One region of the Jeotgalicoccus sp. WY2 genome, then DNA from elsewhere that is predicted to be linked to it. Evidence: riboswitches for the same ligand, from Rfam matches in the RefSeq annotation. Region 1 holds a riboswitch; the other holds the start of a gene.

Region 1 (7,941 bases):
TATAACGGTTTGGTTTGCCGGTAATGACAGGCTCGACTCCAGTAACTTCACTGACCAGTTTTACGAATGAGCCGTTCCCAGGAGAAAAACCAAAATCCGTTTTAATCTTTATATCAGGATTTGTCGCAAGAAAGCGCGCGCCTTCCTGAATCAGCCGGCAGGCAGTAATAATTTTATCAAACGTAATTGATGTATCGAGACCCATAACGACCGCATCCGGTGCCGTCTCAGTTAATACAATACTGCTATCTTTAGTCAGCGTGTTTTTAAAACTGTCAGTCCCGACTATATATACTCCCGGTGAATTGAATTCCTGTTCAAGATAGTTTTTCATTGCAGCTGCCGACGTGTTATATGATTTACTGTCGTTGTAAAGCCCATCGTCTCAAACTTTTGAAGAATTTCTTCAGGATGTCTGGTCGCATTATTCGTCAGAAATAAATAGGGAATGCCCGAAACATTTAAACGGTCGATAAAATTAATAGCACCATCAATGACCTCGTTACCGTTAAACATCGTGCCATCAAGATCGATTAAATATCCTTTATACATCATCGTCCCCGCTGAATGCCGTTACGGCCTGCGAATCATTTTTGTAAAAATATTCAATGCTCTTCTTAAAATCTTTATAAGCACTGATGTTCTCTTTAAAATCTGCACGCATTGCTTCGTGATTCACTGCCTGATAGTTTCTCGTCAGTTCTTTTCTCCACTGCAGCGTATTTTTAAACTTCTCTGCATCTTCAGGCCCTATTACTTTTTCCTGAGCCAAAATATCAAGCACATCCTGATAGTTACCGGGATCTCTTAATATAAACGCATCGATAATCATATTACCTACATCGACTGTCGCTTCTATAAGCATGTGACAGGCTCTTTCAAGCGCTAGATTATTCTCAGTGTCAATCGTTTCTGCAAGTCCTTCAATGTAGTCGAGACGCTTGTTTAACAGTTTTTTTATCTCAAAATACATTTCTACACCTCATCATTATTACTCTCTTATCATATCATATGCCTGCGCCCAGATAATAAAAAGAGACCGGTCCATTACGGCCCGGCCTCTTCCTGAACTTCTTCATCAGACTCTTCAGTCTGTTCTTGTAATTCGTGTTTTGAAACTTTTCGTAAAATAAAGTACGCACATCCGAAGTTGCAGTATTCATTTAAATACTCTTCGATAGCATTGACCCGTTTGTCCGGTTCCACTTTACGTTTTCCATTTCTATAAAAACCGGCAAGCCTCAGTTTTTCATAACCGACATCACCGACGATGTAATCATACTTGTTCAGCAGTTCGCTGTATTTTTCAATAAATATTTCTTCATCAAATGCATCGCGGTAATTTTCCACGAGTTCAAAGTTCATATGATCAATCGTAATCATAGACGCACACCCTTTAATCAAACTAATACATCCATGATAGCATAATTTTTACCATTATGCGTTCTGTTTAGCTACCGGGCGGTACATAAATTTAACGATAACAAACACTACAAGAAGGCCGCCGAAAACGCCCGCTAGTGCCCATAGTACAACTCGTAGTAATTCCCAGTATGAATAAAACCGGCAAGTCCGATTAATGCTGAAATAAGCGCATATGGCAATGCGTCATAACGTGGACGATGTGATCACTGCCGGATCCTGTAGACGACAGAATTGTCGAATCGGAAATTGGAGACAGTGGTCACCGAACACAGCACCGGCCAATACTGCTGCAAACTAGGCAGTAAAGAGCTCAGTTGCATCAAGTGAATAATAATTTCGCCGCAACAGGAATCAGAATACCGAATGAACCCAGCTCGTACCTGTAGCAAGCGCCATAATACATGCAGATAAATATCACAGCCGGCAGAAGGACTACTGGCAGATTCGAATTTTCAACCATTGCACCGAGCAGTTCACCTGTGCCCAGCTGACTGATTAATCCGCCGATCATCCATGCGAATGTTAATACCATCATCGCAGGGAACATGGCAAGAAATCCTGTTTTGATGCCAAGCAGAATATGTCTGCCGCTGAAATCATTGTCATTTTTCGTCTGCTTGAAATAGTAAACCAGCGTCAGCACCAAACCGGCGATACCGCCGATTAACAGTGCGTGTGTAATTAATGTGTTTTCCATTACAGTGAAGACGCTCCAGTCTCCGCCTTCCATTGCGCCTGTAATATACATCGCAACGATAACGGTCAGTGCAAGACCGGCAATCGGCACGATTAATGCACTTGCGCTTGAGCCTTCATGGACAGGCAGGTCTTCATCCTGCTCTGCAAATTCAGGTACCTTATCGCGCAGAATACCTTCATTAATTGCCAGCTCTTCTTGTTTTCGCATCGGTCCGATATCGAACTTAAAAAATAACGATAAACATCATAACAATTGCCGCTATGACATAGAAGTTCATAGGGATCATATACATAAAGCTCTGGAACGGTGAAATATGCGTCATACCTGCTCCGATTAAAAGCGGTGCTGTAAGCCCCATAATTCCTGCACCCCAGCTGGATACAGGCGACATCACCGCTACCGGTGAGGCTGTAGTATCGACCAAGTAAGCCAGTTTCGCTCTTGAAATTTTATACTTGTCGGTAATCGGTTTTGCAACCTGACCGACGATTAATGCACTGAAATAGTCATCGATAAAAACGATAATACCGAGCATTCCGGTCATTAGACCTGCACCGCGGCGGGATTTAACTTTAGTCAGGGCCCAGTTAGTAAATGCACGCGCACCGCCTGACATATTCATAAATGCTGTCATAATTCCGAGCAGTGTTAAGAAAATTAATATGTATGCATTCCACGTGTTCAAACCGCCGTCTTCAATAAATATTGCCAGAAATGAATCAACTACCAATGTGAAAAATTCACCAATTTGGCCGTTCGCAATAACAAATGCCGAGGTAATAATTCCTGCACCTAAACTAATGCCGACTTTTCTTGTTACTACAACAAGAATAAGTGTAAGCAGGGGCGGGATTAACGGCATATATTCCCAATTTAAAAATGATTCCATCTTTCTTCCTCCTAATTTTTTCAATAAAAAAAACCACAAATACGCTGACAGTACACGCATTTATGATTTATCTATTAAATGTAGCGCATCATGTAACTGACAGTGCCCAGCCTGTTTAACTGAACCCCAGAACAAATACCTGCCGGTACTATCCTTCGGCACTTTCCCCTTTCAAGTATTTTCTAAACGCATGCCTGCTGAAATACTTTACTGTTGAAAAGTGCAACCTCTACTTTTTCTTTATTCAATTATTTTACATTATAGCATATTCAGGATTGAAAAGACTATACCGCTTCAAGATAATTTTTTATGATATCTCGCAGCAGGTCCGGCACCATATATTCTTTTTTCGAATATCTGAACTGCGGAAAAATTCTGCCAAACGTATACATGTCAAGTGTTCCAAGTGTATATTTCTTCTTTTCATCAATGAGTTCGTCACCGATATAATATTCGCGTTCCGACTGGATATAATGAATATTATCAGTAACGAAACAGCCGAAAATATCTCCTCTAAAACCCAGTCCCCGTACGATTTCATCTTTATACTCATGTCGGTTTGCCTGAGTAAACACTTCTTTCATTTCGCGCCCCGTGAGTTCTATCTGGACTGCATTAATCGCATGCGGCAGCACTTTATGAAGTGAGTATTCAGTCAGTTCGCCGCCTTCAAACGGACTTGCTATAAGCCCTGTATGAATGAGTCCGGCATCGCTTTTAGTAAAATCTTTAAGCATATATGCCAGCAGAGAACTGAACCGTCCTGCTGAATACAATCTCCGGTCGATCGGCAGTGCATCTTCTTTTACGACAGTATTTTTTAAAATTGCTTTACCTTTATTATAATAATCGTTTTCAACCTGGGATAATATATCCGATTCAATCAGGACCGCTTTTTGCCGGTGAGCTCACCATCTTTAAATTCAAGCGTCACTTCGCCGATGTATTCTCCATATCTGCCTGCTGCTGCAAGCAGCACACCGTTGACACGTTCACCTTTATCAAAATGATGATGCGTATGCGAGGATAAAATCAAATCAATTTCAGGAAATTTGTTTGCGAGTGATTCATCGTCGTACATACCTAAGTGACTCATCATCACGATAACATCAACCTGGGGCTGCAGTTCCCGTAAATACTTTTCTATCCAGTCAAAAGCATTTGCCACTTCCCAGTCTAATGCCAGATAGAAGGGTGTAAATTCCACTGTCGCTGCGATAAAACCTATTTTTATACCGTTTGTTTCTTTAATAGTGTAAGGTTTAAAATACGGTTCTTTACTGCCCACTTCGCGCAGATTCGCACAGATTACATCGAACTCGGCATCGTCGTACAGATGCTTAAGCTGATTTTTGTCAGGGTGATTCCTTCATTATTTCCGAGCGTAGCCACGTCACATGTAGCATTATTCAACAATTCAATATTGCCTTTTCCGAGTGTCGCTTCTGTATATGGATGCGAACGGTCGACATGATCGCCGATATCGACATAAAACATATTGTCTCTGAACTGACGTCTTTTATTTTTAATGAAGCTCGTGAACTTCATGTAATTATGTAATGCACTGTGTATATCATTAGTATGATAAATTTTTACTTCCATACGAGCACTCCTTAAAGAATTGTTTGTAAAATCAAGTATAATCCCAGTAAACAAGACGGTACGAAGCAGTACAACTAAAGCATCCGAACTGAACCGCTGATTAATTTTCACACCGATAGTCGCTCCAACGACCGCTGCCGGTACGAGCATTAGTATATACCAATAAACGATTATTCTGCAGTACGTGCCCGAATGCCGACGATACACCGGAGAAAAATACATCATCATACTCGTACCGATGGCAATTGTCGGCGGCATACGGAAAACCATCAGCATTAAAGGTGTCATCAAGACACCTCCGCAATACCGAAAAGGCCTGTTATAAAAACCGACGATAAATGTTATCGTAATAGCAAGATACGGCGGAAAGCCGTAGTGATAAATATACCTGTTTATCGCGGTGAGGTTTTTAAATACTTAGGGTTTTGGAAAACTTTCATCGGCTTAATTTTGTTTCTGATTACTAAGAGAAACTGATAAAAATTAAGAATATCCCGAAGTATAAGTTGAAACTGTCAACTGTAAACAAGCTGCTGGCATATGAGCCTGCAAATGCCCCCGGCATTAACCCGATTAAAAAACAGAATACCATTCTGCTTATCAACCTGCTTGTTTCGCGCATATGAAATCATCGCGCTCATACCTGTAAATATTAAAAGCATACTCGATGTACCGACCGCCGTCTGCGGTGTTATTGCCGCAGCAGGCCGAGTGTCAGCCCAAAAAACATTAAAGCCGGAACAACGATGACACCCCCGCCGATACCGACGAGAGAGCCCAGTATAGAAGAAAGTAAACCAATTAGTATAAGCACGATAAATTCCATGACCCAGCCCCTTAGAATAGTTTCAGCTGCTTCGGCGCGAGTCCGCTGTATTCTATATTCAGCATGCTGATTAACTGTTTGCATTGCCAGCTGCGTGACCTCCTGAGTTATTGTTAAAAACGATATAGATATCTTTCGTTTTATGCTGCAGTATATTGATTGTTTTTTTTAACCACTCGAGTTCCTGTCTGTTATAATCGTATAAATAACGCACGTCCCGCCACTCTTCGGATGTACGGTTCTGCTGTGTCCAGCCGTGAACGTTCCGGCCATGCAGGCGTATAAATGCTGTATCATCCGTAACGCGGTTAACGAAAGGAACTGAACCGATTCCTGCCTGCGGTTCATCACAAATACTGTGAATGACCTGGCTGTCATGCAGAAATTCCAGTGTATGTTCTCTAAAATCATCACGGAACCATGTCTGATTACGAAATTCCACTGCGACTTTAAAAGGTTTCAGCAATTCGATTGCAAATTTTACATAGCGTATGTTTTTGCTGTTGCAGTCAAACCACGGCGGAAACTGCAGCAGGACAAATGCAAGTTTATTTCTGTGAAACATAGGCATCAGCATTTCTTTATAGGCAGAAAAGACATCTTTGATAGAATCGTAATGCTCTCTGTAGTCGCTGTGCCCCGTCATGAACTGATGAGCTTTCACTGCGAATTTAAAGGTATCAGGTGTCTGATCGCACCATTTTTCCACCGTTGACTGGCGCTGCACCGCATAGTATGTTGAGTCGAGTTCAACAATTGAAAAATGTGAAGCATATGTAATTAATTTATCTTTTTTATTTGAGAGTTCGGTGTACAGCGAATCGTGGTCGCCCCACCCTGTCAATCCTATATAAATCATTAAATCACCTTACTTCATTTTAGCACATTTACATTGGAGGATTTGAACCATGGAGATTATTGACTTTCAAAATGTCAGTTATCAATCGATATTGCACAATATAACAGGGTCTTTCAGAGAAAATAAAATTACGACTTTTATCGGCCCGAGCGGGGCTGGTAAAACAACGTGCCTTAAACATATTAACGGACTGATATCTCCGGATGCCGGCAGTGTTTTTACCGCGGTGAAGATATAGCCGGCATCGACATTACCGCTCTCAGAAAAAAGCCGGCATGGCATTTCAAAGTGCGCCGATGCTTAGCGGCACAGTGTACGATAATTTAAATCTGCCGCTGCAAATATTTGAAAAGCTGAGTCATGAGCGTGCCGCCAGACTTCTCGGCATGGTCGAACTCGATGAATCATTTTTATCGCGTAAAATCAAAACACTGTCCGGCGGTGAAAAGAGCCGTATTTCTTTAGCGCGCACATTCGTCTCAAAACCTGAAGTACTGCTGCTCGATGAAATTACATCGAGTCTTGATTACACACTGGTCAGAGAAATTGAACGGCTGGTAATGAAACTGCAGCAGGAACATCAGCTGACTGTGATTTGGATTACACATGATCTCGCTCAGGCTGAACGCGTCAGCGATGATATCTGGTTTTTAAATCATGGTAAGCTGCTCCTTCAAGGCTCAATTGATACATTATACAGTTCAGAGAATACAGTTATCCAGCAATTTTTAAGAGGTGAACGCTAATGGGCTTTCAGGAACTTCTGCTCTCCGGTGTCTTTGTTATTATTCCTCTTCTTATTGCTGTTGTACTGAAACTGGGGCTTACGAAAGATATTGTTATCGCTTCGGTCCGTTCTATTGTCCAGCTGCTTATTGTCGGTTTGATACTGACTTTTGTCTTCGACAGTGACAGCAGCATTTACATGATTTTAATGATAATAGTAATGATTGGTGCTGCCAGTCAGAACGTTATTAAAAAAGGTACGCGAATTCCCGGTATCAAATGGATAATCATTTTAACCCTGACAGCAGTTGAAGCTGTTTCAATGACAATTATGCTCGGGTTCGGCATTCTCGATTTTGAACCCGAACAGATTATTCCAATCAGCGGCATGATTATCGGTAACTGCATGGTGCTGTCATTATTGTTCGTCAGTAAATTTACCGATGAACTTGAAAACAGTGAAGAAATGATAGAGCTTATTTTATCATTTGGCGGGCAGCCGAAAGATGCGGTTTCCCGAAGTTTAAAATCAGCAATTCAAACAAGTATGATACCGACGATAGAATCACAAAAAACTATTGGACTTGTCCAGCTTCCAGGCATGATGAGCGGGTTGATTATCGGTGGAGCCGCGCCGATGGAAGCTGTCATGTATCAGCTGCTCATTTTATTTTTAATACTGACCAACGCAACTGCCGCTTCTGTTATGGTCGGATATTTATCGTATCCGAAACTGTTTAACAGCCGTCTGCAATATATGGGTTTGAAAAATGAATAAAAGGCGGGATTGCTATGAAAAATTCAGCTCATGTTAAAGGGTTAATTTTTGTTATTATCGGGGCCGCGCTTTGGGGTATCGGCGGGACTGCGTCCGATTATATTTACCGAGACACCAGTCGACGTTAACTGGTATG
Region 2 (7,941 bases), 680 kb from region 1:
ATGTTGCGGTTTAAGCCGTCTAAATGAAACTGCTGAATGTTGCCAACTTCTAAAGCAATTTTCAGGATTGCTTCCAGAGCAGAAACACCCTGATGTTTTTGTGCCACGTGAGCGCTTGAGCCTGTCACTGTAAAGTGAAATTCCGTTGCACTTGCTGTCAGTTCATCATCTCTGTATAAAACGAGTCCTTCATCTTCATCAGGCATTAAATGCACGCCGAAAATCGCAGCGAAATCCGGGCGGTTATTCCATGCATTAATCATTAAATTCGCACCGGCATTCGCTTCTTCACTCGGCTGGAAAATAAATACCGAATTGTGTTTCAGCTCACCTTTATCCGCTAATGCTTTCGCACGCTGTGCAAATAAAAGAAGGGCAGTGGTATGCCCATCGTGTCCGCACGCGTGCATTACATTATCCACACGGCTTTTATATTCAACATCATTCTGTTCGTGCACCGGCAAGCCGTCTATATCGGCTCTGAAGCCAAGTGTCGTCTTGCTGTTGCCTTCTAAGTAAGCGACGACACCCGTATCCAGCACCCGGCAGGACGGTATACCAATTTCTTCAAGTACAGCAATAATGTACTCAGTTGTTTTATATTCTTTAAGACTTAATTCCGGATGCTGATGCAGATATCTCCGGTGTTCGGTAACGAACTTAAGCTCTTTTTCGTAACGTTCTGACATTAGTCATTCAGCTTTCTAAGCGCCTGTACGATTTCTTTTTTAGAACCGGTAACGTCGCTTGCTTGTTTAATCACACGTGCCGGAGTACCCGCAACGACAGTTCCTGCAGGAACATCTTCAGTAACAATTGCACCAGCTGCAACGATTGCACCTTTACCGACAGTCACACCTTCTAAAATAACAGCGTTCGCGCCGATTAATACATCATCTTCGATAACGACAGGGGACGCGCTTGGCGGTTCAATAACACCAGCAAGTACTGCACCAGCACCAACGTGGACATTTTTACCAGTCGTTGCACGGCCGCCTAACACTGCATTCATATCGATCATCGTGCCTTCGCCGACAATTGCGCCGATGTTTATTGATGCGCCCATCATGACAACCGCGCCGTCACCAATTACTGCATGTTCACGAATGAATGCACCCGGTTCGATACGCGCTTTCGTATTCGTTAAGTCCATTAAAGGAATAGCCGAGTTGCGGCGGTCCTGTTCGATAACGATATCTGTCACTTTATCTTCAATTGAAGGATAAAACTTCTGCCAGTCACGCGCATCTGCGAACACAGTTTTTGAATCCTCTGTCCCGAATACTTTAAATGACTCATCGAACTGGACACCTTCAAAGTTTCCGTTAACATAAATTTTAAGGTGTTTCTTTCTCCGCGTTTGAAATGTATTGAATAATCTCTTCTGCTGTAAATTTTCCATTGTGTAAAAACTCCTTAGAATATGTTGTTATAGTCGTAAAATCCGTTTTCTTTGTTTACCAGACTTTCTGCGGCGACAAGGGCACCGTTTGCGAAAATATCTTTCGACTGCGCAATGTGTTTCAATTCTATGACTTCATCGAGCCCGGCAAAAATTGCCTCATGCTCGCCGACAATCGTGCCGCCGCGTATTGCGCTGACGCCGATCTCATCTTTCGAACGCGGATTACTGACAGATGACCGGTCGTAGACGGATAACTGCCATCACGCTCTTCAAGTGCCGTGTCAAGGAGTTTAACGAGCGTACCGCTCGGTGCATCGACTTTCTTATTATGATGACGCTCAACCAGCTCCAGATCGTAATCACTAAGCTGTGACAGAGCTTCACGGAGCAGTTTGTTTAAGACGTGCACGCCGTAGCTCATATTGGCACTGAAAAATACCGGTGCCTGTGCAGCACGTTCTTTTAAGGCTGAGACAATTCTTCTTTTTTTCCTGTCGTTGCGACAACGAGGGGAGTCTGGAAGTCTTTTTCAATCAGCGGCTGAATGCGCTCGGGATTGGAAAAGTCAATCGCCACATCCGCATTCGCCTCATCGATATTTGTAAAAGCAGGGTAGTCAGTCTCTCCGGATGAAATCACTCCCGCAATTTCATGTCCGGCTTCACTTGCGAGACGGGCAACGATTTTGTTCATCGTCCCGTAACCGATTAAGAGATTCTCATACCCTTACACCTTTTCTGAATTCGTTAAATGCATCGACAATCGCCTGTCTTGCACCTTCTTCAAGAGGCAAGAGCGGTAAGCGAAGCTCATAATTACCAAACCCGAGTTCAGCTGTTAAAGCTTTAACCGGAATTGGGTTCACATCAATCTGTACTGCGTTAATTACCGGCATCAGTGAAGCGAAACGCTGTCTTGCTGCAGCGTCGCCTGCAGCAATCCGTTCGTATACTTCCTGCATCTCACATGGAATCACGTTGCCGACAACTGAAATTAATCCTTTGCCGCCGAGTGCAGTAAAGTCGCACAGATTGTCATCGTTGCCGCTGTATAGTGAAAATTCAGAATCAACAAGGTTAAAACATTGATTGTATAATTTAAATCGCCCACTGCATCTTTCAGTGCAACGATATTTTTGTGCTGGCTTAACTCTAACACTGTTTCAGGATCGATTGACATACCTGTACGTGCCGGCACGTTATAAAATAACAGGAATATTAATACTGTCAGCAATCGCTGTAAAGTGTGCGATTAAACCGCGCTGATTACTCTTGTTGTAATAAGGCGTAATCAGCATCACTCCGTCAGCACCTGTTTCTTCTGCGAACACCGATAATCAATCGACTGTGAGTTGAGTTCGTGCCTGTCCCTGCAATGACCGGTACACGGCCAGCTGCAGTTTCAACACCGACACGTAAAAGTTCTTTAATTTCTTCCGGCGATAAAGTAGGGGATTCGCCTGTCGTACCATTAATAATTAAACTCTGAACATTGTTGTCAATTAAATACTCAATGTGGCTCTGAAAAGCATCGTAGTCTACCTGATTATTTCTAAACGGGGTGGTCATTGCCACGCCGACACCTTCGAAAATCGGACTCATATATATCGCTCTCCTTATTTATTATCTATTAATGATTTCAAAATCTGCACTGTATTCTGTGCTGCGCCCTTTAGAATGTTATCGCCGACACACCATACGTGGAAAGTGTTTTCCAGCGTCGGGTCTTTACGGATACGGCCGACGTAATTTCGTTTTCGTCTGTCGCTTCAAACGGAGTAGGATAAACACCTTCTGCCGGATTATCCATTAAGACGATATGCGGAATATTTCTAAATGCGTCGCGCACTTCTTCTTCCGTTGCCGCTTTGTCCAATGTCACATTAATCTGTACGCTGTGGCTGGAAATCACCGGCACTCTGACACATGTTGCAGTAACCTGTATGTTATCGTCACCGAGAATTTTCTTCGTTTCATCAATCATTTTGACTTCTTCTTTCGTATAGCCGTCGCCTAAAAATACATCGATCTGCGGAATAACGTTATTGTAAATCGGCTTTGGATAAGTCGTCGGCTCAGCGCCTTTTGCACCTTCTTCAAGATCTCTGATGCCGCCAGCGCCGGAGCCTGATACTGATTGATACGTTGCGTAGTGTACGCGTGTGACGCCGAATTTATCGTATAAAGGTTTTAAAGCGATGACCGACTGGATTGTTGAACAGTTCGGATTCGCGATAATTTTACGTTTTAATGATGGTGTGTTAATTTCCGGAACGATTAAATCGATATCTTCATGCATTCTCCAGAAACTTGAATTGTCGATAACGATCGAGCCTGCCGCTTCAAAGAGCGGGGCGAACTTTTCACTCGTAGAACCGCCGGCACTCATAATTACATAATCAAAACCTTCTTTTGTTCTGTCTTCAGTCAGCTCCTGAACTGTAACTGTTTCACCGTTCACTTCAAGTTCCTTGCCGCTTGAGCGTTTAGAAGAGAAGAGTACCAGTTCGTTATAAGGAATCTTATACTGATCAACCATTTCGAGCATTTTTGTACCGACGACACCTGTTGCACCGACAATTGCGAGTTTCATAAAATACAGCCTCCTAGAAGTTTATCTGAATAAAAATTTACAAATAAAAAAACAAGCCCGGGTACCGGACTTGTTTTAAATTTATATACAAGCGATGCCCTCCATTATTCTTTCGAAAATAATGACAAATCCATAGCTCTTAACCACTAGATCCAACAGTTAACGGCTGCACGTTAACTATTTCGGCATCTCACCCTTTCGTCATATACACTTTTGCAGAAGTTAAGTATATGAGTACTGTTGATTGATGCGCCTCATCCGTTCTATTCAGTTTTTGATGTTGATTGTCATTATACATAACAAAGTATTTAAAGTAAACAGACAATTCCTATTTCTTTATAACACCTTTTTCAATCAGGTAATCTTCGTAGCCGATTTCCTTAACAAGTGCTTTGTTGTCACTTAAATCAAGCACGACATTTGAAATTGTATTTATGAACTCAAGGTCATGTGATGTGAAGATAATTGACCCTTTGAATTTTTTCAGACCGTCGTTGACTGCAGTAATACTTTCTAAGTCAAGGTGGTTAGTCGGCTCATCCATTAAAAGAACGTTCGACTGTGCCAGCATCATTTTGCTGAGCATGGCGCGAACTTTTTCTCCACCGGATAAGACGCTTGCTTTTTTCTTCGCTTCTTCACCGCTGAACAGCATTCTGCCTAAGAAACCGCGCAGGAATGTTTCAGTCTGTTCTTCAGGCGGAGCGTACTGACGCAGCCATTCAACAAGACTTAAGTCGATGCCTTCAAAGAACTCCGAGTTATCTTTCGGGAAGTAGCTCTGTGAAGTGTTGTAACACCCCATGTAACTGTTCCAGCATCAGGAGTAATTTCCCCTGCAAGAATACGTAAGAGGGTAGTGCGCTGCAGTTCAGAACCGCCTGTTAAAATAATTTTATCGTTCGGTGACAGTGTAAACGTTAAGTTATCAAGTACTGTTTCGCCGTTAATAGAATGAGTAAGATCTCTTACTGTTAAAAGTTCGTTACCTATTTCTCTTTCAGAAGTGAAACCGACGAAAGGATAGCGGCGTGACGAGGGTCTAATATCATCCAGTTCAATTTTTTCGAGCATTTTCTTACGGCTCGTTGCTTGTTTTGATTTCGAAGCGTTGGCGCTGAAACGTGCAACGAAGTCCTTAAGCTCTTTAATTTTTTCTTCTTTTTTCTTGTTTTGATCCTGAGACATTTGTAATGCCATCTGGCTTGACTGGTACCAGAAGTCGTAGTTTCCTACGTATACCTGGATTTTGCCGAAGTCTAAGTCAGCGATATGCGTACATACGTTGTTCAGGAAGTGTCTGTCGTGGGATACGACAATGACAGTGTTTTCAAAGTTAATCAGGAATTCTTCAAGCCACTGAACTGCTTCGATATCAAGTCCGTTTGTAGGCTCATCGAGGAGAAGAACGTCGGGGTTACCGAACAGGCTTTGTGCAAGTAGCACTTTAACTTTTGCAGTGTTATCGATTTCACCCATCGTTTTATCAACTAAGTCGTGCGTGACACCAAGGCCGTGAAGGAGTGTTTCTGCGTCACTTTCAGCAGTCCAGCCGCCCATTTCGCCGTATTCTCCTTCGAGTTCAGCTGCTCTGATTCCATCTTCATCCGAAAAGTCGGGCTTCATGTAAATTTCGTTTTTCTCGTTCATAATAGACCATAATTTTTCATGGCCCATCATTACGATATCTAATACGCGTGTATCTTCATAGCCGAAGTGATCCTGGCGAAGAAAGGCCATGCGCTCGTCCGCGCCTAAAATAACGTGTCCGTCCGAGTCAACTTCACCTGTCAGCACTTTAAGGAAAGTAGACTTCCCGGCACCGTTCGCACCGATTAAACCGTAACAGTTCCCCGGTGTGAATTTAATATTTACATCTTCAAATAATTTTCTGTCTCCAAATCTCAGACTCACTTCGCTTACTTGCAGCATGTGCATTCTCCTTTATATAAAACAATCATTTTTAGTTTACATTCATAAGCGATAATACCATAAATATGGTATTATTTAAATACACCAGTATGTTCATCCGTATGCTTACTATTTAAAAACCACAATATTAAACATTAACTGATAAACTAATAATACACAATAGAAACAAATAAATGAGGAGTCTATATGACAAAACTTTCAGGTACTACACAATTTTTAAAAGTGATTAAAAAAGAAGGATCAACTTACACTCTAGTGACAGATGACAACAAGTATATCCGCATGAACAGTTCAGAAATCGAAGGGGATAAAGAATACGAGATCGATGAAGAAATACTTGTATTTATATCCAAACCGCTCGGGTGAACTGTTCGCAACACCGACTATCCCAAGTATTACTGCTGATAAATTCGGCTACGCTGAAGTCAGCGAAGTAAACCGTGACGGCGCCTACCTCGAAATCGGTTCACCGCGTGAAATTTTAATTCCGTGGATCGATCTTCCGCGCATGAAAGTATGGCCGCAAGTAGGCGATATGGTATACGCAACAATTCGTGTTGAAGCCGACGATCAGATGTTCGGACGCTTAATCAACGAAACTGAAGCAGACGAGAAATTCCAGCCGCTGCAAAAAGAAGACTACGAAACACTTGGCAACAAATGGCTGAAAGGCCGTCCATACCGTCTGTTACGCGTGGGTACATTTATTTTATCCGAAGAAGGATACAAAGTATTCGTCCATGAAACAGAACGTGAACAGGAACCGCGCCTCGGCCAGGAAGTAAGTTTCCGCGTTATCGGCATCAACGAAAAAGGCGAAGTCAACGCATCATTCCTTGAAAAAGCATATAAACGTTTAGGCACAGACGGCGAACGCATCGTAGAATACATGCAGATGCACGGTGACATGATGGAATTCACAGACAAGAGCTCACCGGAAGACATAAAAGCCACATTCAACTTATCAAAAGGCCAGTTCAAACGCGCATTAGGCGGCCTTTTAAAAGAAGGCAAAATCGTATTTGAAAACGGCGCAACACACTTAAAGAAATAAGTTTATATTTATAATATGAAGGCGGAATCCCCTGGAGGGGCTTCCGCTTTTTTGTGCTTTTTATGGCCTATCTCTGATATGAAGTCGTTTCATTGGTGAGATAATTCGTTATCTCTGATATGAGCGCGTTTCATTGTGGGTAGTTCCATGCCGTATCTGATATGAGCGCGTTTCATTGGTGGGTAAGCGGTATCTCTGATATGAAGTCGTTTCATTGGTGAGGTAATCGTTTCTGATATGAAGTCGTTTCATTGGTGAGGTAAGCCGTTATCTCTGATATGAAGTCGTTTCATTGGTGAGGTAAGCCGTTACCTCTGATATGAAGTCGTTTCATTGGTGAGATAAGCCGCTATCTCTGATATGAGCGCGTTTCATCAAACAAAAAAACTGGAAAGGGCGACAAGCCCCTCCAGTTACATAAATTTTATCCTTCGATTTCTTCAGTCAGTGTTTCTAATTCATCGACCAGTTCACCGATATATTTAATCGTGTTTTTCAGCGGCGCGTCTGTTGTAATATCGATGCCTGCCATCTTCGCTAAATCAACCGGCGATTCTTTGCCGCCTGTTTTTAAAACTTTAAGCCATTCGTCGACTGCCGGCTGGCCTTCGTTCAGAATGCGCTGTGACATTTCTGTAGCGATTGTTAATCCTGCAGAGTAAGTGTACGGATAAAGTCCCATATAATAGTGGGGCTGTCTCATCCAAGTAAGCTCCGCGCCTTCAGTGATGTCTACATCGTCACCCCAGAATTTTTCAATGACGCCGCGTTTAATTTCGTTTAATGATTCTGCCGTTACTGATTCGTAGTTATCAACGCGGTTATATACTTCGCGCTGATACGCCGCCTCAAGCAGGTGAGTCACAAAGTTATGGTAGTACGTGCGTGAGATAATCGAACTGATTACCCAGCGTTTAAATTTCGGATCGTCCGAGTTCTTCAGTAAATTATTTGCGAC

Evidence for each region. A riboswitch is a leader RNA that binds a small molecule or an ion and turns the genes downstream of it on or off. The one in region 1 is predicted to bind lysine.
Region 2: another riboswitch for lysine. It lies ahead of G4D76_RS01920 (aspartate-semialdehyde dehydrogenase); the one in region 1 lies ahead of G4D76_RS17145 (Na+/H+ antiporter NhaC family protein).

What each region holds. Positions count from the first base shown of each region.
Region 1 is NZ_CP049818.1:2,077,251-2,085,191, reverse strand. Features, by position in the region: gene G4D76_RS16220 (HAD-IIA family hydrolase) at 1-334, opposite strand, end outside; gene G4D76_RS15430 (HAD family hydrolase) at 331-555, opposite strand; gene G4D76_RS12085 (DUF86 domain-containing protein) at 545-973, opposite strand; gene G4D76_RS12080 (YutD family protein) at 1,048-1,383, opposite strand; partial or broken gene G4D76_RS15425 (Na+/H+ antiporter NhaC family protein) at 1,577-2,332, opposite strand; gene G4D76_RS17145 (Na+/H+ antiporter NhaC family protein) at 2,349-3,014, opposite strand; lysine riboswitch at 3,088-3,254, opposite strand; gene G4D76_RS15420 (5'-nucleotidase C-terminal domain-containing protein) at 3,299-3,751, opposite strand; gene G4D76_RS15415 (bifunctional UDP-sugar hydrolase/5'-nucleotidase) at 3,898-4,302, opposite strand; gene G4D76_RS17140 (TSUP family transporter) at 4,323-4,952, opposite strand; gene G4D76_RS17135 (hypothetical protein) at 5,308-5,442, opposite strand; partial or broken gene G4D76_RS12050 (DUF72 domain-containing protein) at 5,454-6,301, opposite strand; gene G4D76_RS16210 (ATP-binding cassette domain-containing protein) at 6,351-6,539, shown strand; gene G4D76_RS12045 (ABC transporter ATP-binding protein) at 6,577-7,047, shown strand; gene fetB (ABC transporter permease) at 7,047-7,805, shown strand; gene G4D76_RS12035 (DMT family transporter) at 7,854-7,941, shown strand, end outside.
Region 2 is NZ_CP049818.1:327,833-335,773, forward strand. Features, by position in the region: gene G4D76_RS01900 (M20 metallopeptidase family protein) at 1-689, opposite strand, end outside; partial or broken gene dapD (2,3,4,5-tetrahydropyridine-2,6-dicarboxylate N-acetyltransferase) at 689-1,433, opposite strand; partial or broken gene dapB (4-hydroxy-tetrahydrodipicolinate reductase) at 1,417-2,098, opposite strand; partial or broken gene dapA (4-hydroxy-tetrahydrodipicolinate synthase) at 2,124-3,006, opposite strand; partial or broken gene G4D76_RS01920 (aspartate-semialdehyde dehydrogenase) at 3,021-3,997, opposite strand; lysine riboswitch at 4,084-4,263, opposite strand; partial or broken gene G4D76_RS01925 (ABC-F family ATP-binding cassette domain-containing protein) at 4,326-5,929, opposite strand; gene G4D76_RS14245 (S1-like domain-containing RNA-binding protein) at 6,116-6,295, shown strand; gene G4D76_RS01930 (CvfB family protein) at 6,255-6,983, shown strand; partial or broken gene pepF (oligoendopeptidase F) at 7,408-7,941, opposite strand, start outside.